4 regions of the Cytobacillus dafuensis genome follow, and region 1 is predicted to be linked to each of the others. Evidence: riboswitches for the same ligand, from Rfam matches in the RefSeq annotation. Region 1 holds a riboswitch; each other region holds the start of a gene.
The links. Region 1 has a riboswitch for S-adenosylmethionine ahead of FSZ17_RS19335 (methionine ABC transporter ATP-binding protein). Riboswitches for the same ligand answer to the same signal wherever they lie in the genome.
Positions count from the first base shown of each region.

Region 2: it holds a riboswitch for S-adenosylmethionine, as region 1 does, so the genes downstream of both, FSZ17_RS21745 (homoserine dehydrogenase) here and FSZ17_RS19335 (methionine ABC transporter ATP-binding protein) in region 1, are expected to answer to the same signal.
Region 3: it holds a riboswitch for S-adenosylmethionine, as region 1 does, so the genes downstream of both, metK (methionine adenosyltransferase) here and FSZ17_RS19335 (methionine ABC transporter ATP-binding protein) in region 1, are expected to answer to the same signal.
Region 4: it holds a riboswitch for S-adenosylmethionine, as region 1 does, so the genes downstream of both, FSZ17_RS11820 (methionine biosynthesis PLP-dependent protein) here and FSZ17_RS19335 (methionine ABC transporter ATP-binding protein) in region 1, are expected to answer to the same signal.

Region 1 is NZ_CP042593.1:4,039,616-4,047,709, reverse strand. Features, by position in the region: gene FSZ17_RS19350 (MFS transporter) at 161-1,432, shown strand; gene FSZ17_RS19345 (hypothetical protein) at 1,623-1,955, shown strand; SAM riboswitch class I at 2,165-2,267, shown strand; gene FSZ17_RS19340 (O-acetylhomoserine aminocarboxypropyltransferase/cysteine synthase family protein) at 2,384-3,706, shown strand; SAM riboswitch class I at 3,843-3,950, shown strand; gene FSZ17_RS19335 (methionine ABC transporter ATP-binding protein) at 4,103-5,128, shown strand; gene FSZ17_RS19330 (methionine ABC transporter permease) at 5,121-5,789, shown strand; gene FSZ17_RS19325 (MetQ/NlpA family ABC transporter substrate-binding protein) at 5,804-6,649, shown strand; gene FSZ17_RS19320 (YuzK family famiily protein) at 6,923-7,126, shown strand; gene sufC (Fe-S cluster assembly ATPase SufC) at 7,516-8,094, shown strand, end outside.
Region 2 is NZ_CP042593.1:4,588,866-4,596,959, forward strand. Features, by position in the region: gene FSZ17_RS21725 (S41 family peptidase) at 1-871, opposite strand, end outside; gene FSZ17_RS21730 (hypothetical protein) at 980-1,726, opposite strand; gene FSZ17_RS21735 (sigma-70 family RNA polymerase sigma factor) at 2,137-2,625, opposite strand; gene FSZ17_RS21740 (competence protein ComK) at 2,962-3,525, shown strand; SAM riboswitch class I at 3,602-3,709, shown strand; gene FSZ17_RS21745 (homoserine dehydrogenase) at 3,821-5,026, shown strand; gene FSZ17_RS21750 (L-cysteine desulfidase family protein) at 5,522-6,796, opposite strand; gene FSZ17_RS21755 (helix-turn-helix domain-containing protein) at 7,404-8,094, shown strand, end outside.
Region 3 is NZ_CP042593.1:3,811,382-3,819,475, forward strand. Features, by position in the region: gene FSZ17_RS18175 (alpha/beta hydrolase) at 1-526, opposite strand, end outside; gene FSZ17_RS18180 (gamma carbonic anhydrase) at 738-1,259, shown strand; gene asnB (asparagine synthase (glutamine-hydrolyzing)) at 1,449-3,338, opposite strand; gene metK (methionine adenosyltransferase) at 3,823-5,022, opposite strand; SAM riboswitch class I at 5,389-5,503, opposite strand; gene FSZ17_RS18195 (thiol-disulfide oxidoreductase DCC family protein) at 5,596-5,970, opposite strand; gene pckA (phosphoenolpyruvate carboxykinase (ATP)) at 6,172-7,758, shown strand; gene FSZ17_RS18205 (hypothetical protein) at 7,814-8,094, opposite strand, start outside.
Region 4 is NZ_CP042593.1:2,492,826-2,500,919, reverse strand. Features, by position in the region: gene metH (methionine synthase) at 1-357, opposite strand, end outside; gene FSZ17_RS11830 (bifunctional homocysteine S-methyltransferase/methylenetetrahydrofolate reductase) at 335-2,200, opposite strand; gene metC (cystathionine beta-lyase) at 2,478-3,644, opposite strand; gene FSZ17_RS11820 (methionine biosynthesis PLP-dependent protein) at 3,641-4,753, opposite strand; SAM riboswitch class I at 4,895-5,009, opposite strand; gene sucA (2-oxoglutarate dehydrogenase E1 component) at 5,377-8,094, shown strand, end outside.

The DNA of each region.
Region 1 (8,094 bases):
ATAAAGGACCAGTAGTGTCGACAATGCGGCAAGATAAGGAAAGCTTTGTAAGACCAAAAGTGAAGGTTTTTTTTCAGAATTCTCTACTTATTTATTTACAAGTGCTTCCAAAAGCAGTTATTATATTTAGGGATGCGAAATAGTTACAAGGAGAAAAACAATGGCATTTTATAAAGAATGGGCAACTCAAATTCGCGGATATAACCATAATATTAAGCAAGCCATTTTTGCAAATATTTTTACACAAATTGGGTTAGGAATCTTTATGGTGATTTATAATTTTTATATTCGGGAGCTTGGCTTTTCTGAGAAGATAAATGGGCAAGTGATCTCTATGACAGCATTAGCAACTGCAATAATCCTAATTCCCGCTGGTATTTTAAGTGATCGAATAGGGAGAAAAAAAGCAATGCTGTTTGGGACAGCAGCTTCAGGACTTGTTCTTTTATTTAGAGGTGTTATCGAGTCCCAATCCCTTTTGCTTCTCTTTGCCTTTTTTACAGGATTGACGATTGCTTTTGTTCAAGTTTCTGGAATACCTTGGCTAGCAGAAAATTCAAAACCGGAGCAAAGAGTCCATTTATTTAGTATCCATTTTGCAGTCATGACTGGGGCAAATGTTATAGGTAACCTGAGCGGAGGTATTTTCACGGATATTTTTTCGATGTTCACAACAACACTAAATAGTATTCGATTTACTCTTCTCATTGGGGGGATTATCTTTCTTATCGGGTTAATACCAGTTATACGATTTAAGGATCCGCCTAAAAAAGCGAAGAAGAACCAAGACATAAATAAAAAATCACCAATAAAGATTTTTAGTAATAATAAAAATATCAAAGTCATTCTTCTATTCGCATTTGCCCAGCTTATGATAGGGATTGGAGCTGGATTAGTCATTCCTTATCTTAATTTATATTTTGCAGATCGTTTTTCTGCAACTAATTCTATGATAGGATTTATCATATCCATGGGGCAAGCTGCAACAGCAGTCGCTATGATTATTGGTCCAATGGTTGTGCGTAAAGTCGGTGAGGTTAAAGCGGTAGTCATTCTTCAATTAACGTCACTTCCTTTTCTTCTCCTAACCGCTTATACAGAAAATTTATGGCTTGCAGCACTTGGGTTTTTATTCCGACAAGCACTCATGAATGCTGGTAATCCAATTCAAATAACACTTATGATGTCTAAAGTTGATGATTCTATGAAAGGGCTGGCCAACTCGGTTAATCAAATGGTTTTTAATTTAGGCTGGGCAGTTATGGGACCTGTATCAACTGGAATTGTAGTTAAATACGGAGCTTATTGGGGATATGCACTTGTGTTTTCTATTACTGCTGCACTATACTTAGTCGGCTCTAGTTATTTTTATATTGTTTTTAGGAACTATAATAAGACAAAAAAGGCTGCAACAGCAGCAAAAACATTTTGAATTTTATGGGAATATGACATATTTCTTGGGAAATGAAGGACAATGCTGAAAATCGTCGAGGCATTGTCTTTTTTTGCTCTGGGGTTGTCGAATGAAAAATGGAGGAGTGATTTCCTTCGATGTAGAAGTATAGAATATGAATATTGATTACTTCTAATAAAGTAAGCTTGTAACAAACTGAGGTGTAAAAATGGTTGAATTAGCAACGGCATTTATAGAAGAGGTAAAATCAAATGGACATATAAATCAATTGCTAAGGGGCAATGCTTTTTCAATCTGTATTAAGTCTGAGATTGAAGAGATACCCTTACTCTTTCGTGATGGTGAAATTACCGTACACTTTCCCGATCCTGATCAAATCTATGATGCAATCATTACAGGACCAAAAGAAAGGATTTATTCGATATTAACAGGACAAGAGAAATTAAGAGATGCGATCACTGGAAGTGGAATCACTGTTAAAGCTACATTTCGAAAAGTACTATTTTTAGAATCACTCTTTTTCTTATGTAAGGTTCGTTAGAAAATATGGTTTTAAAAAAGGTATACCTCCATAAGAAAGGCTTCGACAGTATATTCATCGCACGACTAAAAGTGAGAGCATATGCTATTTATGAGGTTGAATGAGGCGCTTGTGCTTTTTTATCAGAAATTTCAAAATTAATATTGACTGCTTATTGTTCGTATGTTAGTATCTCTTTAATAACTTAAGTGAGTAAGTAAAACTGAATATTCTTATCAAGAGAGGTGGAGGGACTGGCCCTACGAAGCCCGGCAACCGGTACATTACACGGTGCTAATTCCAGCAGAGCATTCATGCTCTGGAAGATAAGAAGAGATGATACCAACCCTCTTCTTGTGAAGAGGGTTTTTTCAACTCTTCTTTTAAGTAGTAAAAGCAGCATAAGCAAAAAAATGATTCAATGCACGAAAAGAAAAGGAGAGATAAATATGACAGAGAAGCAAAAAAACTATCGATTAGAAACACTTGGCGTACATGGCGGTCTGCAGCCAGACCCTGTAACTGGTGCAAGAGCTGTTCCGATTTACCAGAATAATGCTTACCAATTTAAAAACACAGAGCATGCAGCCAATCTATTTGGATTGAAGGAGCCTGGTTATATCTATACTCGTATTCACAATCCAACCGTGACTGTATTTGAGGAAAGGGTTGCATTATTAGAGGGTGGAGTTGGTGCATTAGCGGTAGCCAGTGGTATGGCTGCTATTACATTAGCCATTCTAAATATTGCTCAAGCTGGGGATGAAGTTGTTGCAGCATCAAATCTTTATGGTGGGACGTATAATCTTTTTGCTGTTACACTACCTAAGTACGGCATCCAAGTAAAATTTGTTGACCCAGAAAATCCTGAAAACTTTCGAAAAGCGATTAATGAGAAAACAAAAGCTGTTTTTGCAGAAACAATTGGAAATCCAAGTCTTAAAGTATTAGATATTGAAAAAGTAGCAGAAATAGCACATGAGAATGGTGTACCATTGATTGTTGATAATACTTTTGCAACGCCATATTTATGCAGACCAATTGAACATGGCGCAGATATAGTGATTCATTCTGCTACGAAATGGCTGTTGGGAAATGGAACAGCATTAGGAGGAATCATTGTAGACGGGGGGAAATTTAATTGGAATTCGCCTAAGTTCCCTGGGTTTACAGAGCCTGATCCAAGCTATCATAATCTAGTCTACAGTGAAGCGCTTGGTCCTGTTGCTTATATTATAAAAGCGAGAGTTCAGCTTCTTAGAGATTTAGGGCCTGCATTAAGTCCACAAAATGCATTCCAATTCACACTTGGTCTCGAAACCCTGCATGTAAGAATGAAAGAGCATATTGCCAATACAAAGAAAGTGGTTGAATATTTAGAAGCGCATCCAGCCGTTAATTGGGTCCTATATCCAGGAAGTGATAATCATCCAGATAAAGCATTAGCAGATAAATATTTACCAAAGGGAGCAGGATCTGTTGTCGTATTTGGTATTGCAGGTGGAAGAGAAGCGGGAGCAAAGTTCATTAATAATCTTGAACTTTGGGCGCATGTGGCTAATGTAGGGGATGCTAAAAGCTTAGTAATTCACCCTGCCAGCACGACACATCAGCAATTAGATTCTGAAGGGTTAAAAGCAGCTGGCGTTTCAGAAGACTTAGTTCGACTATCAATTGGAATCGAAAACGCCGATGATCTAATAGAAGATTTAGAACAGGCAATTGAGGCCGCAACTGGTACAGTATCGTTCATAACAACTACATCGTTATAGATAGATAATTTGTGATAAAAGGAATGTAAATTCCAAAAAATTACCGTTGACCCCTCTTCATATCCGTGATACGATATCATTCATAAATGAGAAATGCTTAATTAATGTACAGTGTTAATTGAATATAGATGCTATGCTCTTATCAAGAGAGGTGGAGGGATGTGCCCGATGAAACCCGGCAACCGTCATTTAATGAAATGGTGCCAATTCACACAAAGCTATTTATAGCTTTGGGAGATGAGAGAAAGGATATGATTACCCATGCCTTTCTGCTCATGTCAGAAGGGCATTTTCTTTTTTAAAGAATAAGTACTTATATTCTAAAGGTAAAATACAAAAGTAAAGTTTAATTTCTCATTACCATGAAAAATGGGTTATGAAGAGGGTGAAGCATAAATGATTTCAATCAAAAATGTACAGAAAATTTTTCCTTCTAAGCAGGGCCAAGTAAAGGCAGTCGATGAAGTTAATTTAGACATTAATGAAGGTGAAATATTTGGAATTATCGGCTATAGCGGGGCTGGAAAAAGTACATTAATTCGGATGTTGAATGGACTTGAAATCCCATCAAGTGGGAACGTCGTTGTTGCTAATAATGAAGTATCACTTATAAAGGGAAAAAGCTTAAGAAAAGCTCGCCAGGAAATAAGCATGATCTTCCAGCATTTTAATTTACTTTGGTCACGGACAGTACGTGAGAATATCGCCTTTCCCCTTGAAATTGCTGGTGTGCCGAAAGGGGAAAGATTAAAACGTGTCGATGAATTAATAAAGCTTGTTGGCCTCGAAGGAAGAGAGGATGCCTATCCGTCGCAGCTAAGCGGAGGTCAAAAACAAAGAGTCGGGATTGCAAGAGCATTGGCAAACAATCCAAAAGTATTATTATGTGATGAAGCCACATCGGCATTAGACCCTGAAACGACGAATGCCATCCTTGAATTATTAGTCGATATCAATAAACGATTAGGGTTAACGATTGTCCTTATTACTCATGAGATGCATGTAATCCGCAAGATATGTCATAGAGTTGCGGTAATGGAAAACGGGAAGATTGTTGAAATGGGTCCAGTAATGGAAGTGTTTAAAAACCCTAAAGCACAAATTACTAAGCGCTTCGTCCATCAAGTGACAGAATCTGAGGAAACGAAGGAAACAATACAACAAATTCTTGAATCTTATCCACATGGTCAAATCGTCCAATTGAGCTTTGTCGGCGAAGCAGTTGAACAGCCGCTTATGACCAATCTTATTCGGGATTTCAATATTACAGTAAATATTCTTCATGGGAATATTTCTCATACACAAACTGGTTCATTTGGAACATTGTTTATCCATTTAGATGGTGATGATTCTGAGATTACAAGGGCGATTGATTTCATCCATTCCAAGCAAGTAGGCGTGGAGGTGATTTCGAATGATTAATAGCTGGTTTCCAAATGTTAATTGGGAAAAGATGTGGGAAGCAACAACTGAAACACTTTATATGACAAGCATTTCGGTTATTGCAACATTTATTCTTGGCATCATTTTAGGATTATTATTGTTTTTAACTTCTAAAGGGAATATTTGGGAGAATAACGTCATTAACAAAGTAATAAGTGCTTTTGTTAACATCTTTAGGTCCATTCCCTTCTTAATCTTAATTGTCCTTTTAATTCCTTTTACGATGTTCTTACTAGGAACAATGATAGGAGAAGATGCGGCTCTGCCTGCATTAATTATCGGGGCGGCGCCATTCTATGCACGGATGGTAGAAATCGGATTGAGGGAAATTGATAAAGGTGTAATTGAAGCGGCAAAATCAATGGGGGCAAAGACAAGTACGATTATCTTTAAAGTACTTTTACCTGAATCGATGCCTGCGCTTATTTCAGGGATTACAGTAACAGCAATTGCTTTAGTCGGTTATACAGCTATGGCTGGTGTGATTGGGGCAGGCGGCCTAGGGAATCTCGCCTATCTCGAAGGGTTTCAAAGAACTAGAAATGATGTAACTCTTATGGCGACGATCATCATTCTTATTATTGTATTTATTATTCAATTTATTGGCGATTTTATTACAAATAAATTAGATAAACGATAAGGAGTGTTAGTGGGATGAAGAAGAAATGGCTATTATTCGTATTAACTTTTACAGTAGCACTAGTTCTTGCAGCATGCGGAACAAAAGAGGAAAATAATGGTGGCAGTGCAAGTGATTCAGGTAAAGAAGATACAACATTAAAAGTTGGTGCTTCCAATGTGCCACATGCTGAAATTCTTGAAGAAGCAAAACCATTATTAAAAGAAAAAGGCATTGATTTAGAAATTATCCCATTTCAAGATTATGTTCTTCCAAACAAAGCGTTAGAATCAAAAGAATTAGATGCAAACTTTTTTCAACATATTCCATATCTGGAACTTCAAATCAAGGAAAATGGATATGATTTCGTTAATGCAGGATCCATTCATATTGAGCCAATGGGTGTGTACTCTAAAAAATATAAAAGCTTAAGCGAATTACCGGATGGGGCACATATTATTATTAGTAACTCTGTAGCTGACCATGGTCGTGTATTAGCAATTCTAGAAGCTGAAGGTCTTATCAAGTTAAAAGAAGGTGTAGATAAATCAGCTGCAACTTTAGAGGATATTGCTGAAAATCCAAAAAATATTAAATTTGATACTGAATATGAGCCATCGTTATTACCGCAAATATATAATAACAATGAGGGCGATGCGGTTGTCATTAACTCAAACTATGCTATTGATGCGGGTCTGAATCCATTAAAAGATTCAATTGCTATTGAAGGAAGTGAGTCACCTTACGTTAATATTGTTGCCGTTCGTAAAGGTGATGAAAATAGTGAAAAGATCAAAGCTTTAATAGAAGTACTACACTCTGAAGATATAAAAAACTTTATTCTTGATAAATATAAAGGTGCAGTTGTTCCTGCATTCTAATTTAATGAAAACTCGCCAATAGGCGAGTTTTTTTAAATTTTAGGCATTGTTTAATAACGCTTACCATACAGGAATTATTGCATCAATTTATTTCTTAAAAAAATTTTTATACTTTCTTTCTTACGAATTCTCACAATATTTAAAGCATAATAAAGATGTAAGCGTTTTAATCAGTTTTCATCCACTTATTATGATGTTTTTTTTCCTATTTTCACCTTTGTAATTCATTTCAGTTCGGTGTAAAATCTTAACGTAAAAAAAAAATCCGAACTGATGAAAGGATTGGTTTTTATCAACCAGCTGCAATTAAATTACACACACGATATGGAAAAAGCTATGCGTGGATCCCATGGTGTTGGGTATGCATTGTATAGTCAAAAACACGAAGTAAGAATGAAAGTAGAAAAAAAGCGTCAAGAAGACTATATAAAAAGCAAGCAGATGGTTGCTGATTTCGAGAGAAAAATTCACTCATAAAAAATGAACCTATAATATAAGGAAGAAAAGGGGACTCAGCTAAGTGCTGATCTCCTTTTTTTCAACTAATAAGAAAATTAAAGATTATTAACGTACTAAAGTAAAGTGTGTATTTAAAATATCTGTTTCTTGATAATTCCCTCTTCATACATGATATTAATGGGCAAGGTTAAAATAAATAAGGTGAATTTTATGGGGTTTAATAATCAAAAAAAACTATAAATACATATACCTCTAGTTTCCACTACGAATGACTTGTTAAATAAGTGAAAGAGAGTTGCTAACACTTTTAATTTGTTATAAGATTGTAATGAGAATAAAATGAGAATAGAGGGTTGCGGCTAACTGCCGTAAGATAAAATCTTCTTTTATTGATGGAGGGTATAGTAATGGCAGGTTCAAAATTATCAATTAATGATCTTCATGTTGAAATTGAAGGCAAAGAAATATTAAAAGGTGTTAACCTAGAAATAAAAGGTGGAGAAATCCATGCAATCATGGGACCAAACGGTACAGGTAAATCAACACTTTCATCTTCAATTATGGGTCATCCTAAATATGAAGTAACTAAAGGAAGCGTTACCCTTGATGGTGACGATGTACTGGAAATGGAAGTTGACGAGCGTGCACGTGCAGGTCTATTCCTAGCTATGCAATATCCAAGTGAAATTAGCGGGGTAACAAATGCAGACTTTTTACGTTCAGCGATCAATAGCCGCCAAGAGGAAGGCAATGAGATCTCATTAATGAAGTTTATCCGTAAAATGGACAGCAAAATGGATTTCCTTGAGATGGATCAGGATATGGCACAACGTTATTTAAATGAAGGATTCTCAGGTGGAGAGAAAAAGCGTAATGAAATTCTGCAGCTTATGATGCTTGAACCTAAGATTGCGATTCTTGATGAAATCGATTCGGGTCTTGATATCGATGCATTAAAGGTTGTTTCCAAAGGAATCAATGAAATG
Region 2 (8,094 bases), 550 kb from region 1:
CTTTTTGTTCTTTTACCGATACTGCGATCATTTCTGAAGCACTTGCACTGTATTCATTGATCAGTATATGTGTCGGGCTTGTAAATTTCACTTTTTGTGGAATAGCTGCATAAATTTCTGGCTGCTTTGTTTTATCTCGAATCTGAAAAGCTTTATTCACGTTTGGAAAAAGTCCGGCTACTTCTTGAGCAGTGGATACATAGCCTCCTCCATTGTTTCTAAGATCGAAAATCCAGCCTTTGGCTCCGTTTAATTTTCCAATTGCGTTTGTGATTTCCTTCGTAGCATCTTTGGAAAAGCTATTCAGGCGAATATATCCGATTTCTCCACCGAGCATTTGATATTCGACATTTGGAAGCTTGATTAATTCTCTCGTCAGTTTTTTTGTTACGGTTTCATTCGTATCGACTGATATATAGTGTAGTGTGACCGATGTATTAGCCTTGCCGCTTATGAGTGAGACGGCTTTTTGCACAGGTTGTCCAATTAGGCTTACACCATTGACGCTGACAATAATATCTCCTGCCTTCATGCCACCTCGATCTGCTGGACCCCCTTTGATCACTGACATGATTTTGATTCCCTTTTCATCCTCATCAAGAACGATTCCAACTCCAACTAGTTGCTGCTCGATTCCATTTGAGAACTGGGCGAATTCCTCAGCGGTCATATAGACAGAATAAGGGTCCAAATGCTTCGTGATTTCCTTTGCAGTTGGCTTCGCTAATACGGAAGCAGGCACATCCTCTATGTAATATTCCTTAATTAAATCTCGTATTTCATTAATCGGCTCAGCTGCCGAAACAGCCGTCACATTCGACAAAAGTAATAAAACTAGTAAAAAACTAAAATACTTTTTCAAGTTATGCATAGATGGCCTCCTACAGTGTCAAGCACCACTACGGATTGCGTTGTGGTAGAAAATGACATGTTATTTATTTCTATTTTAGTATATATATTGATGAGGTGATAGTTCTTTTTAAACATATTTTTCGAGAACTGGGGCCAAGTAATCTACCATTGGTGATGTCTCATTTTTAATATAGGCTTCTATGGCTGCTTTTTCTAGTGGGATGAATAGAAGCTCATCGAATTCTGGCTCCTGTCCGTTGTCTATTAATTGCTGGTTATGCTTTAAGAATTGAGCGTGCAGTGCTTCAACGGTGCAATGGACGGATAGCTCATACATAACTGCCCAAAAACCATGTGTTCCTTTATGCTTAATGAACTTAGGAAGGAAAGAGCGTGTGGATGAGGAATGAATATTCAACCCCATCTCTTCCTTTATCTCTTTACAGATATTTTTTTCTAAATCAAAAATGGATCCTACTAGATCTGATTCATCTAGCCCACCTCCTGTGAATTGCAGGCGTCCAGGTGTGGAGGTTGATTTATTCATTCGTCCAATGGCTATATGGTGATCGCTTGTGATGACAGATGCACATGTATAGATGACTTTACAAGGAGAAGCGCAATCTTCATGGTGGAGGGTGTATAGATAGTGTTTGTAGTCAGTCTTTGCGACAGTTACTTCAAGCTCGTCAGGTGCTTTGTTTACTTTCGTTATTGTAAAAACTTCTCCGTTTCGTAGAGAGGGGTTCTTTCCTATTTGTTGTTCCCAATAATAATGATGTTGTTGTCGAATTTCAGATGGTAGATTAATAGGGCGGTTGTCCAGCTTAACCTTTACATTTGCCGGGGCTGTTTCTATTATAATTCGTTTCATCGGTTTCCTCCTTTTTCTTTTTCAGTTATAGAAAGATTGATAGATTGGTAGGCCAAAATCAATCGTTTATCAGCCAATTCCAAAATGGATACCTATTCTACCATTAAAAATATACCTAAAAAAGTAAATAGTCGTAAATTAAAGTGAAATTTTTCCCCAAAATATTACTAAAGTAATATTGCTCTATCAGTTTTGGCGAAAACAGGAGAAAAGATAGGGTTTCCCTCAAAATTTCCCGATTTTCGGCGAAAACAGGGAAATTAACATTATGCTTTAATAGAATTAAGCAGTTCTAGTTTCAACCCAAGCTATTTTACTTTTTTAAGTACAATAGCCTTTCAAATCTCTATTTGTCATCTCAATTATGAGGTGGCCTTTTTTTGTTTAGAAAGAATCTGTCTGGCTGCTTCTTAATCCCTTATCTCTAAGCTTCCCTTCAGCTTCTCCTTTGCACCCTTCCTCCATGCTTTGACGGCCGATACGGATACACCTTCCTTAAGGGCGATTTCCTTTACTGTTAATTGATAAATACAAGTGTACAAAACCCATTTCTTCTGATTATCCGTTAACCCCTCGCAATAGGATAGAAGAAATTTCACTTCGAAGGGCTGTTCAAGAGAGTTGTCCTCGATTCCCTCCCAATACTCCTCCTTAGCGTATACACTTCTTTCATCGTGTTTATTTTGCCTCGTCATCTCGGACAAAAATCTGCCCTTAATATAGGCGTAGGCAAAGCTAGTAAACTCTCCTTTTTCTGGATCGAATCGTTCATTAGCCTCCCATAGAGCAATCCTCCCAATTTGGAAAAATTCATCCTTGTTCTTGTAAATATGCAGCCTGTTCATGATTTTATGAATCATTGGTCCGTATTGTTTTACTAATTGCTCAAAGCCCTCCATTTTAAAAAAATCCTTTCGTAGAGCGCGCTTGCTATTGTATTCCCGGGTGCCTTAAACATAACCGAGACGGAGGAATCCAGGCTAACAGTCGAATACGTGAATATTCGCCTTTTCATGGTCGATTTTCGCAAAATTTGCCTCAAATCTCTCTGTACAGATCAAAAAAAAGGGAAATTCGCAAAAAAACGTGCAATTTAAATCAAAATTTAAATTTTCCAATTGTTCACATAATTGTAATATATTTCTTTAAATATTTCTGGTATGATGGATTTAGATCAAATTAACTACATCTTTTGTCCTACTTCATATTAAATTTTAAAAATGAGGTGTAGGGAAATGTATTTATTAAAGCATTATCTTGTCAATCAGGAGACATCATTGATTAAGGGTGAGTACAATCAGTACGGGAAGCTTTGTTCGAGGATATTGGAAGGGAGAAAGACATTTCTAGTCGAGTGTTCGCCAATCAAATTGCTTGATGAAACATTAAAATTCAATGGCTTCGATTACAAGGGTGCTACGATTGGCGCGAAATCAATTCTTCGAAAAAACAGTATGTGCCCGATTGTTCTGAACCAAGCATTAGGCATTTGTATGTTCCCAATTAATTCTCCTGATAAGCACGACAACATTTGGTTTAACCCCGATCATATTGTACAAACCTTCCCCTATGGCAGTAAGACAGATGTAGAATTAAGTAATGGCGTTATCATTCGAGTCAACTTAACATTAACCACTTTTAACAATAAACTTCAGGTTGCCCATCAATACAGAAAAATCACCCACAATAGAGGCAGACTCACCATGACCATGATTCTGGAAGCAAAAAAAGAGCCAGTCGTCATTAAAAAAGAAAAGGGCCATTATAATTTTGACAAAATGAAGAGGGATGATGATTAGTTATCCATTTCAACTTTTGTATTGACGAGACCCTATGAAAAAGATATGATAATAAATAATTTCATAATTGCAAATCTTCTTATCAAGAGAGGTGGAGGGACTGACCCTGTGAAGCCTCGGCAACCAGCATCCATATGCCACGGTGCCAATTTCAGAGGAATGATCACAATTCCGAAGATGAGAAGGTGGAACGGATACTGTAATGTTATTCATCCTCCCCTTCTGTCTTTCTATGCAGAGGGGGTTTTTTGTTTTTCCATTTTTATTTTTCAAACAAAAACAGGAGGAATGAGTTATGTCAGCTATTCATATTGCCTTATTAGGATACGGTACTGTTGGGAAGGGTGTGTATCAGACCGTTCAATCCCATCAGAAAAAGCTTCAAGCTATTTTTGGAAAAGAAGTGAAGATTTCTGCGATTCTCGTAAAAAATTTAGAAAAGCACCACTCGCCAGATGATGATGTTATTTTAACAGATGATTTTGATAAGATTTTTTCATTGGAAAAGCTTGATATCGTCATTGATGCGATTGTTGGAAAAGAGCCGTGCTTTTCCTATTTACAGAGGGCCATTAAGCGGGGCTGTCATGTGATCACGGCGAATAAAGAAATGTTTGCCCATTATGGAAGTCAATTAAAACGGTTAGCTAACGAGCATGGCGTTACACTCAGCTTTGAGGCAACTGTCGCCGGTGGGATTCCTGTCATCCAAACGCTAAAACAATTACTTAATGTCAACAATATCAAAAAAGTACAAGGCATTCTTAACGGAACTTCTAATTTTATTTTGACAAAGATGAGGGAAGAAAACGTACCATTTTCGTCAGCCTTAAAGCTCGCTCAGGAAAAAGGCTATGCAGAAGCTGATCCGACCAATGACGTCGAGGGATATGACGCCTTTTACAAAGCCGTGATCTTAAGTGAGCTTGCATTTGGGGAATCGCCGAACTGGGGTGAGTCGATTAGAGAAGGTATTCGGGGAATTACGCCTGAACAGATTGAAATCTTTTCATCATTAGGATTCCGATTTAAGCATGTAGCTTCGATAGAACGAACTGCTGATGGTGTTCAATGCGCCGTTAAGCCAGTGCTTGTGAATGAACAGCATCCATTTTACCATGTAGAAGGAGTTCAAAATGCCGTGTCCATTGATGGCGATATTGTTGGAAATATCAGCTTACAAGGACCGGGTGCAGGAATGTTTCCGACCGCAAGTGCCATTCTAGAGGACTTAGTTCATATTAATCGAAAAAGCGTATCTCCTATATTTACCGAACAGAAGCCAGATGGAGATGAGGCATCCACTGTGTCCTTTTGGGCAATCGGCGGGGATGTGAATGCCTCCATCTTACCCACACCTATTCAAGTAATCGAAAGAATTCATCCAAATGTTTTATTAGTTAAAGCACCTGAAGAAACAGTGTACGCGATTCATTTGCCGAATGTTCATGTCTATCAAATTCTTGGGGATGTGGTGTATAAGGGCTTGGTTGTTAGTTAGGTTTTTTTTGAAAACTTGATTTTGATTTTTTCTCTTTTTACAGGGCTATAGAGACGGATTTATGTGGGTTCTCCTTATTCTTGGCTTCATTATGAGCGAATGTGGACACGGGGGCAGGATTTCCTCCTTTCCTTGGCTTCTTTCGAGGTCAATGTGGACACAGGGGCAGAATTTCCTTCTTCCTTGGCTTCTTTCGGGCTCAATGTGGACACGGAGGTGGGATTTTCTTCTTTCCTTGGCTTCTTTCGGGCTCAATGTGGACACGGGGGCAGAATTTCCTTCTTTCCTTGGCTTCTTTCGGGCTCAATGTGGACACGGAGGTGGGATTTTCCCCTCTCCTTGGCTTCATTACAAAGAGAGCTATCCCCTAATTTGAATTATAAACCGATTTATGCGACGGCCCATGTCGAACAAAAATAACAAGGTGCGACATAGCATAAAAGGCCAACACTCATCGTGATGGCCTTTTCCATTGCTCTATATTCTCTTAAGAAACTATTTTTCCATCATTAATTTCAAGATCAATTCATCGGTTTGCCTTGTTCCTTCATTTCCTAGCTGGCAGAAGGCTTCGATGCTTTTTTCTACGTCATCGTGAATAAATCCGTCTGTGGATTGTATTTCTTTATGGTTCAATGCCAGTAAAGCCGATTGGACTGCTACGTTTGAACAGGTTGAAACCTTCATGGCACAGCCAGCCTTCGCACCATCACAGATCATTCCGGACACATTGCCAATTGTATTTTGAACTGCTGCCTTTACTTGTTGAAGGGAACCATCCAGCAAATAGACAATAGCCGCACTTGCCCCCATTCCCGCTGCCGTGACGCCACATAAAGCTGACAGACGGCCAAATTTAGATTTAATATGAATCGTGACAAGGTGGCTTAGTGCGACGGCACGAAGCATTTTTTCTTCAGACACCTGGAGCTTCTCTGCCGCAGCGACGACAGGAAGGGTGACCGCTATTCCTTGATTGCCGCTTCCTGTATTGGCCATAACCGGCAGCGTTGAGCCTGCCATTCTTGCATCTGAACCAGCAGCAGCTAATGACATAGCAGCCGTTGCTAAATCATCTGATAAGATCCCCTTTTTCACATTGTCCTGTATGGTTTTTCCAACATTTAAGCCGTAATCGCCTGAAAGTCCTTCCATTCCGATTACACGATTTAACTCAATGCTTCTTTTAACAAGGCCGAAATTCTTTACATCTGTCTGCAGAACCCATTCATAAATTTCATCAATGGTGAGTTGCTCCAAATCTTCCTCAGCCGTTTGAATGCCAATATTCTCGCATCCACCGAGGAAAATAGCTTTGCCATCCACTTCAATTAATGTGATATTACTATGATTATCAGAGATCACAACCTTCGCATTCTGTTGGTCCGTCTGAACGATCACCTCAATATAAAGCCTTTTCGGTGAATCCGCTTGACTTGCTTTAACCTTTCCCTCTTCAATCAACTTAAAGGCTAAAAGCTCATCTTCCTTTGTAAGACCATGCAGCACTTCTAGTTTTTTCTCCGAGTTGCCTGCAACTGCTCCAAGTGCAGCAGAGAAATCTAAGCCTTTACCAGTCATCCCAGGAATGCCGACTGATTTTGCGTTTTTAATAATATTCCCGCTTGCCTTTACTTGAATTTCTTGTATGACTCCGCTCACATAGCTCTTCGCTGTCGCAGCTGCTAGCGCAATCGCTACTGGCTCCGTACAGCCAAGTGCCACTACTAACTCTTTTTCTAAGATAGTTAATATTTTGTCCTTTTGCATTTGGTTCTCCACCGCCGTCCATCTATTTATAAGTCTCATTTTGTTTTTTTATAATTTTGATAATTACTTTACTTACATTATCTCTTTTTCACTTCAATTTCAATGGACTGATGAAAAGATCATTTCCGACGACAAATTTTTTTACACAAAAATAAAACCTCCTTAGCCATATAGAATTAGGAGTTGAACCTAATTCTTTGAACAAAGAAGGTTATCTGTAACAGATTATATTATAAGACTCATACAAAGAATTATTCACCAAAGGCCTGAGGAGCTTGTTCTACTTTTACATAATAATGTAGGATTGCTTGTACAATTAAACCTCCTCATATATTATTCTTCCAATCAAATAATAATAGTAGATGAAGTAACTGTAGAGTAAAGCCCTGCGTACATTGGACACCTACTGCTCAATGTGCATGATGAATAAGTGTGGCTGATTCAATTAAGAAAATTTTTGATTTTATAGAGGATATTCGAAAAATAATGCGAATTTATTAATAATAAATATCGTTAAAATCGTAGTTTTTTGAAAACTCATGCAATTTCACCTAAATAAATTATTTGTGATAATATCATTGTAGAGAGAGTTGAAAAGAGGGATATTATGAAACTAGATGGATATTTATTCGGTGAGATGCTTCAATCCTTTCGCCAGTTTAAAAATTTGACTGTAGAAGAATTAGCAGAAGGTATTTGTACAGAGGAAGAATTAATATCTTTTGAGAAAGAGAGAGCATATCCAACTCTCGATGTTCTTTACAAAATTGCTATCAAGCTCGAGGTGGAGTTAACACACTTCCTTGATATTGCATCAAAATCAACGGTTAGCTATCCAAATGCCGTTATCCAAATCATTGAAAAATATAAAAGAGAACGCAATTATGAAGCTATCAACACGATCGTTCAGCAAGAGAAGAGCAATCCTCTATTCAATCAAAAACCATTAAAGCAGTATTTGATGTGGAATCAAGGGATTTGTGCATTTTATTTAGATGGAAATCCAGATAAAGCATTTGATACCCTAAGCAAGGCAATAGCCATAACGAATCCTAGAAGAAGTTCCCTTTCAGAAAGGGAGATAGAGATATTGATTAGTATCGGAATTATCTTTTATGAAACACAAAATTACCGAAGTGCAATTACCATTTTTTTGGAAGCATTAAATAACATAGAGAAGCTGCCATACATCAAAAATATGAAAGGGAAATTAAGAATATTATTTGGGTTATCACAAGCATTAACAGAAATAGGGGAATATAAAGAATCACTTACTTATTGCCATAAGGGGCTTAATC
Region 3 (8,094 bases), 230 kb from region 1:
ATCTAATCGACACTTTCGTCACATATAAAGTGTCATTCAAGTCAGCATCCCTAACATCTTGATTTCTAGTTGCCATATCAACCGTAAGCCCAGAATTCATTCTTAAGCTTGGGACAATCATGTTTAAGCCAAGAGAAAGCATATCAAGTATTTTGGAATGTCTCTTTATTAAACCAAGACAAGGTGAGGACAGAATAACTCCAGCTAATTTCAATCTTTCCTCTTGCAAAAGACGAATCGAAATCAAGCCTCCCATACTATGCCCTAACAGAAATACAGGAAGTTCAAATTTATAAGCTGCTTGTATCCAATCCTTCACTTCAAAAATATACTCATCAAATGAATCAATATGACCACGCCGTGATCTTGTTGTCATCCCTTGGCCCGGAAGATCGCCCATTATGACATGAAAGCCAGATAAACGCCATTTTTCAATTAGCCAACCATAGCGGCGATGGTGCTCCATTGCACCATGGACCATGACAATGACTGCTTTAGCTTCTCCTTCAGCTTCCCATTTCCACATCATCTATCCTCCTAACCATTTTGTTCAGCGCATTATTATTTTTAGCTCAATAAATTAAATTATAGCGTAGTTATATTATTACTTCACAGGATATACTCTTATTATTTTCTATTTAATTTAAATACTAATCATGAATTAGATAATAACTTGTTGAAATCTTCTATGTTAAAATCGAGTTAAACACTACCAACATTTAAAGGAGAAGAAAAAAATGATTTATCCATATAAAGAAAAGAATCCTCAAATATCCGAGTCAGCATTTATTGCCGATTATGCCACAGTTACAGGTGACGTTGTCATCGGAGATGAATCAAGTGTTTGGTTCAATACTGTGATTAGAGGGGATGTAGCCCCTACGATTATCGGCAATAAGGTTAATATCCAGGATAATTCAGTTCTTCATCAAAGTCCAAATAATCCACTCATACTCGAAGATGAGGTTACAGTCGGTCATCAAGTCATTTTACATAGCTGTGTCATTCGCCGTAAAGCATTAATTGGTATGGGTTCAATCATTCTTGACAATGCTGAAATCGGTGAAGGTGCTTTTATTGGAGCAGGCAGCCTTGTTCCACAAGGTAAAAAAATTCCGCCAAATACGCTCGCGTTTGGCAGACCTGCTAAAGTCATCCGAGAATTAACCTCAGAAGATATTATAGACATGGAAAGAATAAGCAGGGAATACGCTGAAAAAGGACAGTACTACAAATCATTGCAAAAAGAAAAGCAATAGAGCTATCTAACTATTGAGGAACGCTTGTAAAGGAAGCGTTCCTTTATCTTTGATGATCTCTTATGAAGACTGGTTTCGCTAATTATTCCCGATTTTAGGCTTCTTTACTTTCCAAAATTATTTTGATGTATTTTACCTAATAAAATGTTATCCCATTTCCATCATGGAAAAACTTTAAAAAGAATATTCTTAATGATTAGCTTCATTTAATAATATGGTTTCCAATTCTCTTGAATAATCTTTTTCAATAAAAACTGTGTACCACACCATAAACATTAACACCGTCCAAATTTTCCTGCTATTATCTACCTTGTCACAGCAGTGGTCATCAAGCAGCTTATATAAATGATCTTTTATAAACAAATGATCTGTGTTACTTTCGCGAATTGTTTGTTTTGCCCAATCATACATTTCATCTTTTAGCCAATATCGAATTGGGACAGGGAATCCAAGTTTTTTTCGATGTAAGACGTGATCTGGAACAATCCCTGCCATCGCTTTTCGTAAAATATATTTAGTTGTACCTTTCGCAACTTTAAGACTGCTTGGTATTTGAGAGGCAAGGTCAAATACTGCTTTATCTAAAAAAGGCACCCTAAGCTCAAGGGAATGAGCCATTGTCATTTTATCTGCTTTTAATAAAATATCTCCCCGCATCCACGTATGGATATCAATATACTGCATTCGGTTAATTGCATCATATTTAAGGCTTTCTTTATAATAAGGGGACGTAATGCTGGTGAAATGTATGCTTTTCTTATACCGCTTGTAGAACTTGCATTTCTCTAATTCTGAAAATATTTTTGCGTTTCCAATATATCTATCCTCTATAGGTGTAACCCCACGCTCAATAAAACTTTTTCCTTTCATTCCATCAGGCAGCATTTTTGTGATGGCACTCAAGAATTTTTTTATTAAGATAGGAAAATAATTAAAAATCTTTAGAGAGTGCACTTCATGATATATATTATAGCCGCCGAATAATTCGTCAGCTCCTTCGCCAGATAAAACTACCTTTACATGCTTCTTTGCTTCCTTCGCAACAAAATAAAGCGGGACACAAGCCGGATCTGCAAGGGGATCATCCATATGCCACATAATGTTTGGCAGCTCATTCATAAACTCTTCAGGTGTAATATTAATGCTGATATTATCAATTCCAAGCCAATCTGCAGTTCCCTTAGCGACATCCACCTCACTGAACCCATTTCGCTCAAATCCAACAGAAAAAGTTTTTATATTTGGATGATATTCTTTTGCGATCGAAGCAATAATAGTGGAATCGATGCCACCTGAAAGAAAGGATCCGATCGGGACATCACCTCGCATGTGCAATTTTACCGAGTCAAATAAAACAGCTCTTATTTCATGTATAAAAGCCGATTCTTGTTTCTGTACAGGCTGAAAAACAGCTTTCCAATAACGATTCAGTTCCATTGGAGAGCCGATTCTCTTCGTAAAATAATAACCTGGTTCAAGCTTTTTTATCCCATTCGTCATAGTATCCGGCTCTGGAACGAATTGATAGGTTAAGTAGTGCTGCAAGGAGCACTCATTCAACACATCATTACGAAGCTCAGCTAAAATGCTTTTCTTTTCAGAAGCAAAGAAGGTAACCTTCTCGCTTTCGTGATAGAAAAATGGTTTTATTCCGAATGGATCTCTCGCCCCAAACAGAATTTTCTCTTGCTTATCCCAGATAACAAATGCAAACATTCCTCTCAGCTTTTCCACTGTTTTTTCTTTTATTAAGCTATATAAAGCGATAATGACCTCTGTGTCAGAACTAGTTATAAATGTTAGCCCATTTTCTGTTAACTCTTTTCGCAATTCTACATAATTATAAATTTCCCCATTATAAATAATCCAATAGCGTTCGTTCTCATATGAAAGAGGCTGTTGCCCATGTTCAATATCAATAATACTTAATCGCCTAAACCCGAATTGAACATATTCATCGAAATAATAGCCTGCCTCATCAGGTCCGCGATGAATCATGAGATTATTCATTTGAAAAAGCAGCTGTTTATCCGTATCGCCTTGACCCTGATCCTGTACATATCCAATAAAGCCACACATTCTTTTTTCACCCATTCTAATTCTTTTTTTAGTCTATGTTAAACTTCCTTGTTGATTTCCGCTGCAGGCGTTCGCTTTCCGCGGGCGGTCGGGGAGCCTCCTCGTCGCTAACGCTCCTGCGGGGTCACCCCTGGACACGCATTTCCCACAGGACATTGAATAAGCTTTGAATAATCACCGCACGAAGGAAATGCGTTAGCATTTTCGAGGAGCTCACGCCTTCCGCTACAATCAACAACAAAATAGCATTTTCAATACTCAGCTTTAACACAGACTTTTTTTATGTATTTTTATAATAGATTTTTGAAGATGAATGGTGTCATGGTTGGATTCTTTGGTTAATTAAAGGTGAATGTAATAGCGGGAACTTTGTGAGGAATTGAGCAGTGTTTTTTCCTAATCATCTATTCAAATGCTTTCAATCATAAGACGAATAAAAAAAAGCGGAAGTTACATTTTGTATGTAACTCCCGCTTTTTTCTTATTATTTCAAAGCTTCTGCACGTAATGCATCTGCTTTATCTGTACGTTCCCAAGGAAGATCAATATCTGTGCGTCCGAAATGACCGTAAGCAGCAGTTTGCTTATAAATCGGACGGCGTAAGTTAAGCATATTAATGATACCAGCTGGGCGAAGATCGAAGTTTTTGCGAACTAGGTCAACAAGTACATCCTCTTCTACTTTGCCTGTTCCGAAAGTATCGACAGAAATAGATACCGGCTGTGCAACACCAATAGCGTAGGCAAGCTGAACTTCAACTTTATCAGCTAGACCAGCTGCTACGATATTTTTCGCAACGTAGCGGGCAGCATAAGCAGCAGAACGGTCAACCTTTGTAGGATCCTTACCAGAGAATGCGCCACCGCCATGACGAGCGTAACCGCCGTAAGTGTCAACGATGATTTTGCGGCCAGTTAAGCCAGCATCCCCTTGAGGTCCGCCAATAACGAAACGGCCTGTTGGGTTAATGAAGTATTTTGTATTCTCATCAATTAGTTCTTGTGGAACAACTGGGTTAATGACATGCTCTTTAAGATTTCGCTGAATTTGCTCTAAGCTAATTTCAGGGTGGTGCTGAGTAGAAATAACGATTGTATCAATACGAACAGGCTTGTTATTTTCATCATATTCAACCGTTACTTGAGTTTTTCCGTCAGGACGAAGATAAGGAAGAATCTCCTCTTTACGTACTTCTGTCAAGCGACGTGATAATTTATGTGCTAGAGAAATAGGAAGTGGCATAAGCTCTTTTGTTTCATTACAAGCATATCCGAACATTAAACCTTGGTCTCCAGCGCCAATTGCTTCGATTTCTTCATCACTCATTTTACCTTCACGAGCTTCTAAAGCTTGGTCCACTCCCATTGCAATATCTGCTGATTGCTCATCAATAGAAGTTAAAACCGCACAAGTTTCTGAATCAAAGCCGTATTTTGCACGAGTATAACCGATTTCTTTTACTGTTTCACGTACAATTTTTGGAATATCTACATATGTAGATGTAGTAATTTCACCTGCAACTAATACAAGTCCAGTTGTCACAGACGTTTCTGCAGCAACACGAGCATTCGCATCCTTCGCTAAAATTGCATCTAAAATTGCATCAGAAATTTGGTCACAAATTTTATCCGGATGACCTTCAGTAACTGATTCAGAAGTGAACAAACGACGTTTTGTTGACATTCTGATATTCCTCCTTATATATAAAATAATCGAGATTGCTTTTTGAGGATATTCAAAAAAGTCCGGGAAAAATAGCTGTCGAATTTCTTCGTCGCTCTGTCTCTCCGGTCCTCATGTATTAATTTCATACACTCCGGTCCTCGCGACTATCGCTCCTCGAACTTCTCGGCTCTTTTTGTTCTCCTTTTTGAACTTTTATTATCATCATAAGCAAACTCAGTTTGATACGGAACTCATTCCCTAAATAGTATGAAATAAATTTGGAGTTTTTATTAAGCGCTTTTTAAGTGCCTTCCATCAAAATGCAAAATAAAAAACCTTTCCATCCATGTGAAAAGGTTGAAGCAAATCGATTCGCGCCTTTCACTCTTATCGTTCAAGGAATCAATCCTTGCGTCAGGTTAGCACCTTTGCTATTAAAGAACATTAGCAGGTTGCTGGGCTTCATTGGGCCTGTCCCTCCGCCAGCTCGGGATAAGAGAGTATCCGTTCAAGGTTAAATCATAAGGAAATAATGAAAAAATGTCAATAAAATTCTTACGTTCATTTGGTGTTTTTTCAAATAGATGCGCATTATAATGAACAACTGCCATTATCACAATTTTTCCTAAGAATTTTATGTCTATTCTTTGCTATCCATTTATAGATAAAAGTTCCTAAAATCGACATTCCTGGGATATACAGAATAGCTCCAATAACCACCGTAGCAGGAAAAATCGTGAGCAAATACCTTACAGCATAAAAACCAGTAAGAACTTTTCTACCAGAAGTAATTATATGAAGTTCTGTACGTAAACTGTTATAATCAAACGGGATGGCCTGATCTCTTTTTTCGTATTCCTGCAACGAAACCCAGTCAACCTTATGAAGCCAATCAAATTTTTTAAAAATTCGTTTCGTTTCCTTGCATAAGGAGCATGTTTTATCGTACAATGCTATCGTTTTCATGTAATCATTCCTAATTTCAACATTAATACTTTAAAGTTTAACACATTTATCCTAATTTAATGTTTTCTTCAAAAAAGATATTAATACTGTGCAAGAGAAAAAAATTCATGAATAGTATAGACTAATCATCTTAATGTGTTATACTATTTATAATTGAAATCACTATCAAAATAATACTGTATAAAGGAAGGTATTTATCAGATGAATTCTGTTAGCATTCCGAATAAGTTAAACGCTTTATTAAAAGGAAATAATGTTCAGGTACAACTATCCGTTCCTCAGCTTGCGGAAAAGGTATTAAATCGTAAAGAAGGCTCACTTACATCAACCGGTGCTGTTTGTGCAACTACCGGAAAATATACAGGTCGTTCCCCTAAAGATAAATACATTGTAGAAGAAGCGTCTACGAAAGATAAAGTGGATTGGGGCAGTGTAAATCAACCCATTTCAGAAGAAGTTTTTTCTAACCTTTATGAGAAGGTATTAAACTACTTACAAGATAAAGATGAAGTGTTTGTCTTCAAAGGATTTGCAGGTGCTGATAAAAAACATCGCCTTCCAATTCAAGTTATTAATGAGTATGCATGGCATAACCTATTTGCACACCAAATGTTCATTCGTCCAACAGATGAAGAATTATTAGATCATCACGCAGAGTTTACTGTTATTTCTGCTCCAAACTTTAAAGCAGATCCAGCAGTTGATGGTACTGCTTCTGAAACATTTATTATTGTATCATTCGAACGCCGTACAGTACTAATTGGCGGAACAGAATATGCTGGAGAAATTAAGAAATCCATCTTCTCCGTTATGAACTATTTACTTCCGCAAAATGGTATTTTACCAATGCACTGTTCATCCAATGTAGGACTTGAAGGTGATGTTGCTTTATTCTTCGGTCTTTCTGGAACTGGTAAAACAACTTTATCAGCTGATCCAAATCGCCGCTTAATTGGTGATGATGAGCATGGCTGGTCACCAAATGGTGTATTTAATATCGAAGGCGGCTGCTATGCGAAGTGCATTAACTTAACTCGTGAGAAAGAACCACAAATTTTTGATGCCATCCGTTTTGGTTCAGTACTAGAAAATGTGGTTATTAATTCTGAGTCTCGTGTAGCCGATTATGATGATAACACACTTACAGAAAATACGCGTGCGGCATATCCGCTTCAAGCGATTGATAATATTGTTGACCCTAGCATCGCCGGTCATCCTAATACAATTGTATTCTTAACAGCTGATGCATTCGGAGTATTGCCTCCAATTGCAAAATTATCGAAAGAGCAAGCAATGTACCATTTCTTAAGCGGCTATACATCTAAGCTAGCTGGTACAGAGCGTGGAATTACTTCACCACAAGCAACATTCTCAACTTGCTTTGGTTCACCATTCCTACCGCTTCCTGCAACTGAGTATGCAGAAATGCTTGGTAAGAAAATCGACGAGCATAACGCAAAAGTATTCTTAGTGAATACAGGCTGGACTGGCGGCGAATACGGTGTTGGTAACCGCATGAAGCTTCCTTACACTCGTGCTATGATACAATCTGCTTTAGAAGGCGAACTAAATAATGTAGAGACAGTTAAAGATGAAATCTTTGGATTAAACATTCCTCTACATGTACCTGGTGTACCTGATGAAGTGCTTCAACCAAACAAAACATGGGCAGATCAATCTGCTTATGAAGCAAAGGCAAAAGAATTAGCTTCTAAGTTCCGTGAAAACTTTAAGAAATTCGCAAACGTCCCTGCTGAAATTGAAGAAAAGGGCGGACCGGTTGCTTAATATTTTATGATTGAAAAAGGGTGTCCGATTGGGCACCCTTTTCGTTTTTTTTACATTATGGTTCCGCTTTTTTAACCTCAACAATGGCTGAATGATCTAATATCTTCAACCGATATTTTCCGCTTTTCCTTAAGGTTAATTCACCTGTATACATTGATCCATTTTGCATTGTATCTGCTCTAATAAAATCCATTTTATCTTTGAAAATAAAAACCTCTTTCTTTTTATCCTCAAGATTAAATGACTCCACTTCAATTTGTTCAGGCAGATTAGAGCCAGTAATATCTAGAGAGACATCTTTGTAATGTCCAATTTGCAAATCTTCTTGTGATATTA
Region 4 (8,094 bases), 1.5 Mb from region 1:
CGCAACAAATCTTGGCCAGTCTGTTGTTGAAATCTGATCAGCTGCTTTTCTGGCTATCTGTGCAGCTTTTTTATTTATCTCATACGCCTTATGGCCAAGATTGTACTCATCCAGAACAATGCCTGTCGCACCAAAAGTATTCGTCTCAATAATATCTGCGCCTGCTTGTAAATATTCAATATGAATTTGCTCTATAACAGAAGGAGAAGTGATATTTAAGTTTTCATTACAACCGTCATATTCCTCTCCGCCAAAATCCTCAGGTGACAAATTGGCGTTCTGAAGCATAGTTCCCATTGCGCCATCCATAATGAGTATTTTTTTCTTTAGTTGTTCAGTTAATTGTGACTTCCGCATTTTGTCTCCTCCTTGAAATCTTGGCACTTGTTTCATGGGCATATGCTGATAATTCAACTGATATTTCATAGCGCATAAACGGAGTAATTAAATAAATTCCGTTAAATAATTCTGTTGCAGCATCAATTAAAGATTTCGTAATGGCAATTCCTTCACGAGCAGCAAGTATCGAGTCATCTTTAAGCTCAGCCATTCGAGCGCGAATTGAATCTGATATTTTAATACCTGGTACCTCATGATGAAGGTATTCTGCATTTTTACTGCTTGTTAATGGCATAAGCCCGATATATAACGGTTTCTTTAAATGTTTAATTGCTCCATGAACCTCTATTAATTTTTCCTCTGAAAAAATAGGCTGGCTTATAAAGTAATCGGCGCCATATTCAATTTTTTTCTCAAGTCGCTGCACAGCTCTATCAAGTGATTTCACATTCGGATTAAAAGCAGCACCAACAGAAAAAGCTGTTTTTTCACCAAGATCTTTACCTGATATGGATAAACCTGCATTTAATTGTTTTATCATTTGGATTAATTCAAAGGAAGACATATCATAAACAGACGATGCCCCTGGAAAATCTCCAACTCTAGCTGGATCACCAGTGACAGCAAGAACATCATGAAGTCCAAGGGTATGCAGCCCCATTAAATGGGACTGCAATCCAATAATATTTCGATCTCTGCATGTAATATGGATCAATGGCCGTGTGCCTATTTCCTTTTTAATCCGATAACCAATTGCCGAATTGCAAATTCTTGGAGAAGCTAAAGAATTATCCGCGAGCGTAATCGCATCGATTCCAATATTTTCTAACGCTTTAGCCCCTTCGAAAAATTTATCTGTATTTAGTTTTTTGGGTGGGTCAAGTTCGACGATAATGGATGCTCGTTCTTTAACTATATCCTGCAAAGGAGGATCTTCTCGTAAGGTTGCAGATGAATTTGAAATAATTATCTTTTTACTATTCTTTACCTTCTTTTCAGTAATAGGAGGGAGTCCCTTTAATTCTTTTGCAAATGCACGAATATGATCAGGAGTTGTTCCGCAGCATCCACCAAGAAGTCGTACACCTTGATTCCGAAAGTCCCTTGCAGATTGCCTGAAATATTCAGAATCTCCTTCATAGTGAAATTTGCCATCTGTATAAGCAGGTATACTCGCATTTGGATAAGAGGATAAATAAGCTTGCTTTGGAAGAGGAATCCCTTCTAAAGTCAACAGCATATGGTGTGGGCCGAGTCTGCAATTTAACCCAACTACATCAGCCCCTAACTTTTCTAGGCGAGAAAGTGCTTCAGAAATTGGTGTTTGATCTTGGAGAATTCCAACCTCATGAAGAGAAACTTGGGCAATAATCGGCAAATCCGTTTCTTTTCTTGTAATAGCTAAGACATGTTCAAGCTCTTCAAGATCATAATAGGTTTCTAGCAAGATACCGTCTACACCTTCTAGCAAAAGGCAATAAAGCTGTTCTCTAAAGCTTCTCTTTATTTCCTCAATTGAAACAGTATTTGGCCTTATTCCTCTAATTCCACCTATTGTTCCTACAACATACGCGTCTTTTTTTATTGCATTTCTAGCATTTCTAACCGCATAGGTGTTAATCTCTTTCACCTGTTCTTCTAGTCCATATCTTTGCAATTTTAAGTAATTAGCAGCGTAAGTGTTGGTTTGAATCAAATTCGCGCCCGCAAGAATGTATGCTTCATGAATTTGTTGGATTTGTTCAGCATGGGAGAGATTCAAATTTTCGAAACAACTATCCGTTCCATAAGAGTAAAGAAGAGTTCCCATTGCACCATCAGCTATTAAAATTTCATCTTTCATTCTTTCTAGGAAACTCATTTCCATCCTCCTTAGCAATACGTTTTAAATGTAATAGATAAAGTGAAACTTCAATCAGTGGGGGTTTTCCTTCATTCCCCACTGATTGTTAGTTGAACCAATCACGCTCAAAACGCCACGTCCTGTGGCTTTCGCCTGACTAGGACATCCTGTCCGTCGTCGGGCTTTTACGGGCTGTTGATCCCCCACTTAGAAATTTATTCTTAACTCAACTTCTTGAAGTGGGGGTCTTACAGCCCGTTAATCTGCGATCAATTGAAACTTCAAAAATGGAGTTTTACACCTCGTTAATCAGTGATAAAGAAGATGTAAAATCACTGATTAAGTCATCGGGATTTTCCAATCCGACGGATAGACGGAGAAGTCCATCCGTAATTCCTCTGCTATGTCTTTCCTTTATTGTCATTGATGCATGAGACATTTTTGCAGGGTAGGAGAGGATTGATTCAACTGCTCCTAAGCTTACGGCAAATACAGGAATTTTTATGTTTGAAACAAACTCTTTAGCTGCCTGTTCGTTTTCAAGTTCAAATGAAATGACTGCACCAGGGCCATAAGCCTGTCTCATTTGGATTTGAAATTGCGGATGATCGGCAATTCCAGGGTAATATACTCGTTTAATTACTGGATTTTTTTGTAAAAACGATGTAAGTTTCCTTGCTGATTTCATAGATTGATCCATTCTGACATGTAATGTTTTCAGTCCACGCAGAACGAGCCATGCATCCTGGACTCCTAAAATTGCACCAAAAGAATTTTGTAAAAACCCTAGTTTTTTCGCTAGTTCAGTATTCTTTACAACTGCTAAACCTGCTACGACATCACTATGACCAGATAAAAATTTCGTTGCACTATGCAGTACTAAATCTGCTCCTAAAGTAAGGGGCCTTTGCAGGGCAGGCGTTAAAAAAGTGTTATCAACAAATGTTAATGCCTCATGCTCTTTTGCAATCGAAGAAATTGCTTTAATATCAGTAACCTTTAAAAGGGGATTGGAAGGTGTTTCTACATAAAACACCTTCGTATTTGGACGAACAGCCCTCTTTACAGCCTCTAAATCGGTCATGTCAACAAATGTGTACTCAATTCCATATCGTGAAAGAACCTTCGTGACGAATCGGAATGTCCCGCCGTACACATCTTCCGTAATGATTACATGATCACCTTGTGATAATAGGAGGAAGGCAGTGGAGATGGCTGCCATCCCCGAGGAAAAAGCGAATCCATGTGTTCCTTCCTCTAACTCCGCAATAACAGATTCAAGTGCCTCACGTGTAGGATTTAAACTTCGGCCATAATCGTATTTGCCAAATGTATTGAAATCGCTCTGATGAAAGGTGGAGGCATGTTGTATGGCTACGCTAACCGCACCTGTTAATGGATCAAACTTATGCTGATTATGTAGAAGCTTTGTTTCAAATGAATAGTCATTTGCATCACTCATATCGCCACCCCCTCCATGACTTTGGCAAATGCAATTTCTAAATCATGAATAATATCTTCTGTATTTTCTATTCCTACTGAAAATCGTAATAATCGGTTACATACTCCAGTTTCAATTCTAATATCCTTTGGTATATCAGCATGAGTCTGGGTAGCAGGATAGGTAATAAAGCTCTCAGCTCCTCCAAGACTTTCAGCAAATGAAATAAGGTTAAGGCTTTGCAAAAATTGATTTATCCATTCTTCATTTTTGATCCGAAAAGATATCATTCCTCCACGTCCTGGGTAGAGGACATCCGTAACTGCATCATGACTTGATAAATAGTCTACAATTTTCTGTGCATTTCTTTCATGTCGCTCCATTCGGAGGGCAAGAGTTTTCATCCCTCTCATAAGCAACCAAGAATCGAAGGGACTAAGCACCGCACCTGTCGCATTGTGATAAAGTGTAAGCTGCTCACATAAATCCTTTCCCTTAGCAACAATCAAGCCCGCCAATACGTCATTATGTCCGCCTATGTATTTGGTTGCGCTGTGGATAACAATGTCTGCTCCTAATTTCAAAGGCTGTTGTAAAATAGGTGTATAAAAAGTGTTATCAACAATAAGTAATAAATTATGCTTTTTAGCGAACGAAGCTACTTCTGAAATATTCGTTTGCTCCATTAATGGATTTGTAGGCGTTTCAATGAATATCGCTTTTGTCTGAGAAGAAATTTCCTTAGTAAGAACCTCTTCAGAGAAAGTTCGAATATATTTGCACTGCAGCCCCCATTTTTTGAAGCCTTGTTCAAAGAGTCTATATGTACCACCATAAAGATCTTTTGACACGATAAATTCATCACCGGATTGAAAAAGTGAGAGGAGGGTATGTATAGCAGCCATTCCAGAGCTGCATGCAAAACCTTGATCACCTTCTTCAAGCTCCGCAATTGCTTTTTCCAATAAAGCCCTTGTCGGATTACCAGTACGGATATAATCGAATCCAGTTGACTGACCAATCCCTTCATGGCGATAGGCAGTTGAAAAATATACAGGAGGATTAACAGACCCTGTAGCCGTTTCACTTCGATTGCCGATTTGTGCAAGTATTGTATCAACCTTACGCATCATGAACACTCCTTAATCAAATGAGTATTTTTTGCATTGAATTTCACTTTAATAGGTTAGTAAACTTAGTTTTTTTATAGATAAAAAATAAAAAAAGCCCTCTTATAAGAAGAAGACTTTTCAAAAGAAACAGCGCCATTCTTCTTATCTTTCAAGTTTTAAAAAAACTTGCAGGAATTAGCACCTTTTCAATCATATGTGATTGATGGTTGCTGAGGCGTCACTGGGCCTTACCCTCGACCTCTCTTGATAAGAAATTCGTATTCAATTTTTTTAAACTTTACACTATTACATTCTGAAAAGTCAATCCCTTCTGATAACTATTTTTTCTATACGAATTATAGAGGCAAAAATTGTAAGCGAAGAAGAGATAAAAGTTTATTGTCTAAATATTGTAATTATTTTATCAGAATAAGTTTTTTGTTTTTACATATACGAGGGAAATTTACACTATATGTATGTTTAAAACCTTTGAATTAGTCACTTTATCGTGATAAAATTGCATTGGAAATTATTTATCCCTGAAAAATAATATTATTCTTTTAATTTACATTTTATAGTTTTTTTGGGAGAGGTTAATGAGGAAATAGGTTTTTTCCAATACAGTGATGGAGGTTTTTTTCATGAAAAAGCCATTGAATGGTGAGAGGCCTTTTGATGAAGGTTTTTATGGCCCGAACCTTGGCTATGTCATCGAGTTATATGAAAATTATTTACAAAATCCAGAATCAGTAGATCCAGATATGAGAGCCTATTTTGATACAACTGGTTCACCAATTGATGTAAAAGCGAGCTCTCCAAAAGCAGAAGCTAGCGTCTCATATACATCAGCTAATCAATTAGAAAAAACACTGGCTGTTATCCGTCTGGCAGATAATATTCGATCTTACGGTCACCGAGCTGCAGATATATATCCATTAAAGGATCATAAACCTGAAAAAAATCTTTTTGAGCTTTCTCAGTACGGTTTAACAGAGGAGGATCTTCATTCACTTCCTGCAGGTGTAATCTGTAAGGATGCGCCTATTCCTCTAAAAACTTGCTATGATGCAATTGAATATTTAAAAAGTGTATACATGGATACGATCGCTTATGAATTTCATCATGTATATGATGAAAACGAAAAAGACTGGCTTCGCAGAAAAGTTGAAACAAGCAGTCTAAAACCTAAATTAAAAACGGAAGAAAAAACGAAAGTACTTAAGAGACTTACTGAAGTAGAGGAATTTGAAAAATTCATTCACCGAACATTTGTAGGACAAAAGAGATTTTCCATTGAAGGTCTTGACACGTTAGTTCCTTTGCTTGATGAAATTGTTACTGAATCCGTTACGAATGGGACAAAGACAATCAATATTGGTATGGCTCACCGTGGACGTCTAAATGTCCTAGCCCATGTTCTTGGGAAGCCATATGAAATGATTTTTGCTGAATTTCAGCATGCACCAAATAAGGAGCTAGTTCCTTCAGAGGGTTCAATTGGCATTAGTTATGGATGGACAGGGGATGTAAAATACCATCTAGGTTTAGATAAAAAAATTATAGCTGAAAACACAACCATTGCCCGTCTAACGCTAGCGAATAATCCAAGTCATTTAGAATTTGTTGGCCCAGTTGTAGAAGGATATACACGTGCTGCTCAGGATAAGCGTTCAGAAAAAGGATATCCAGCAGTTGATTATCGTTCTGCACTTTCAATTATCATCCATGGAGATGCTGCATTTCCAGGTCAAGGAGTTGTGGCAGAAACTCTCAATCTTGGGCAGTTAACAGGCTATAATACTGGCGGCTCCATTCATATTATTTCGAACAATACGATTGGATTTACAACTGAATCACGTGACTCACGATCAACCAGGTATTCAAGTGACCTAGCAAAAGGGTATGAAATACCTATATTACATGTGAATGCAGATGATCCGGAAGCTTGTTTGGCAGCCGCAAGATTGGCATGTGAATATAGAGAAAAATTTCAAAAGGACTTCTTAATTGATCTTATCGGATACCGTCGTTTTGGTCATAATGAAATGGATGAGCCAATGACAACGAATCCTTTGATGTATAAAATTATCCATACCCATGCAACAGTCAAGGAACTTTATAGTCAAAAGCTAGTAAGTGAATCAGCAGTTACTAAGGAAGCCGTTGCACAATTGGAAGAAGACGTAATTGTTAAGCTAAAAGCTGCCTATGAAAAGGTTCCTGATAAGAAAATTGATATCGAATCAATGAATACGCCAGAAATAGTAGAAAAAGGTCTTCCAAACTTAAATACTGCTGTCCCTTTTGAAACTTTGAAAGAAATTAATCAAGATCTATTAGCGTTCCCAGAAAAATACATTATTTTCAATAAGCTTGAAAAAATATTGAAGAGAAGACTGGACGCATTAGATGGTGATGGGAAAATCGACTGGGGACATGCTGAAACATTGGCATTTGCCTCTATTCTAAAGGATGGAACACCGATTCGTTTGACAGGTCAGGATTCCGAGAGGGGAACTTTTGCCCATCGAAATATCGTTTTGCATGATAATGAAACTGGAAAATCATTTTCACCGCTTCATTTATTACCATCAGCGAAAGCATCATTTGCGATTCATAATAGCCCACTATCTGAAACTTCTGTTCTCGGATTTGAATACGGCTATAATGTTTTTGCACCTGAAACACTAGTGCTTTGGGAAGCGCAATTTGGAGATTTTGCCAACTCTACTCAAGTCATATTTGATCAGTTTATCGCTGCTGGACGTGCAAAATGGGGACAAAAATCTGGACTTGTTATGCTGCTGCCACATGGCTATGAAGGACAAGGACCAGAACATTCAAGTGCTCGATTAGAGAGATTTTTATCATTAGCTGCTGAAAATAACTGGACCGTCGCCAACTTAACATCATCTGCTCAATATTTTCATATTTTACGCAGACAGGCAGCCATTTTGAATCGTGAAGAGGTGCGACCACTAGTCATTATGTCGCCGAAAAGTTTATTACGTCATCCTCTTGTTTCTTCAAGTGGCCTTCAATTAAGTGAAGGAGAATTCCAGCCTGTACTCGAGCAGTCATTACTTGGTAAGGATGTTGAAAAAGTAACACGTATCGTCTTGGCAAGTGGAAAAATGGCCATTGATTTAGCAGATAGTCTAAAAAGTATTGAAAATAAAGAATGGTTCCATATATTAAGAGTAGAAGAAATTTATCCATTCCCGATGAATACCATTGAAGAAATATTTAACCGTTATCCAAACTTGAAAGAAATCGTATGGGTTCAGGAAGAACCAAAAAATATGGGTGCATGGTTCTTTGTAGAGCCGAGATTAAAAGCAATTACAAAAGATGGCGTT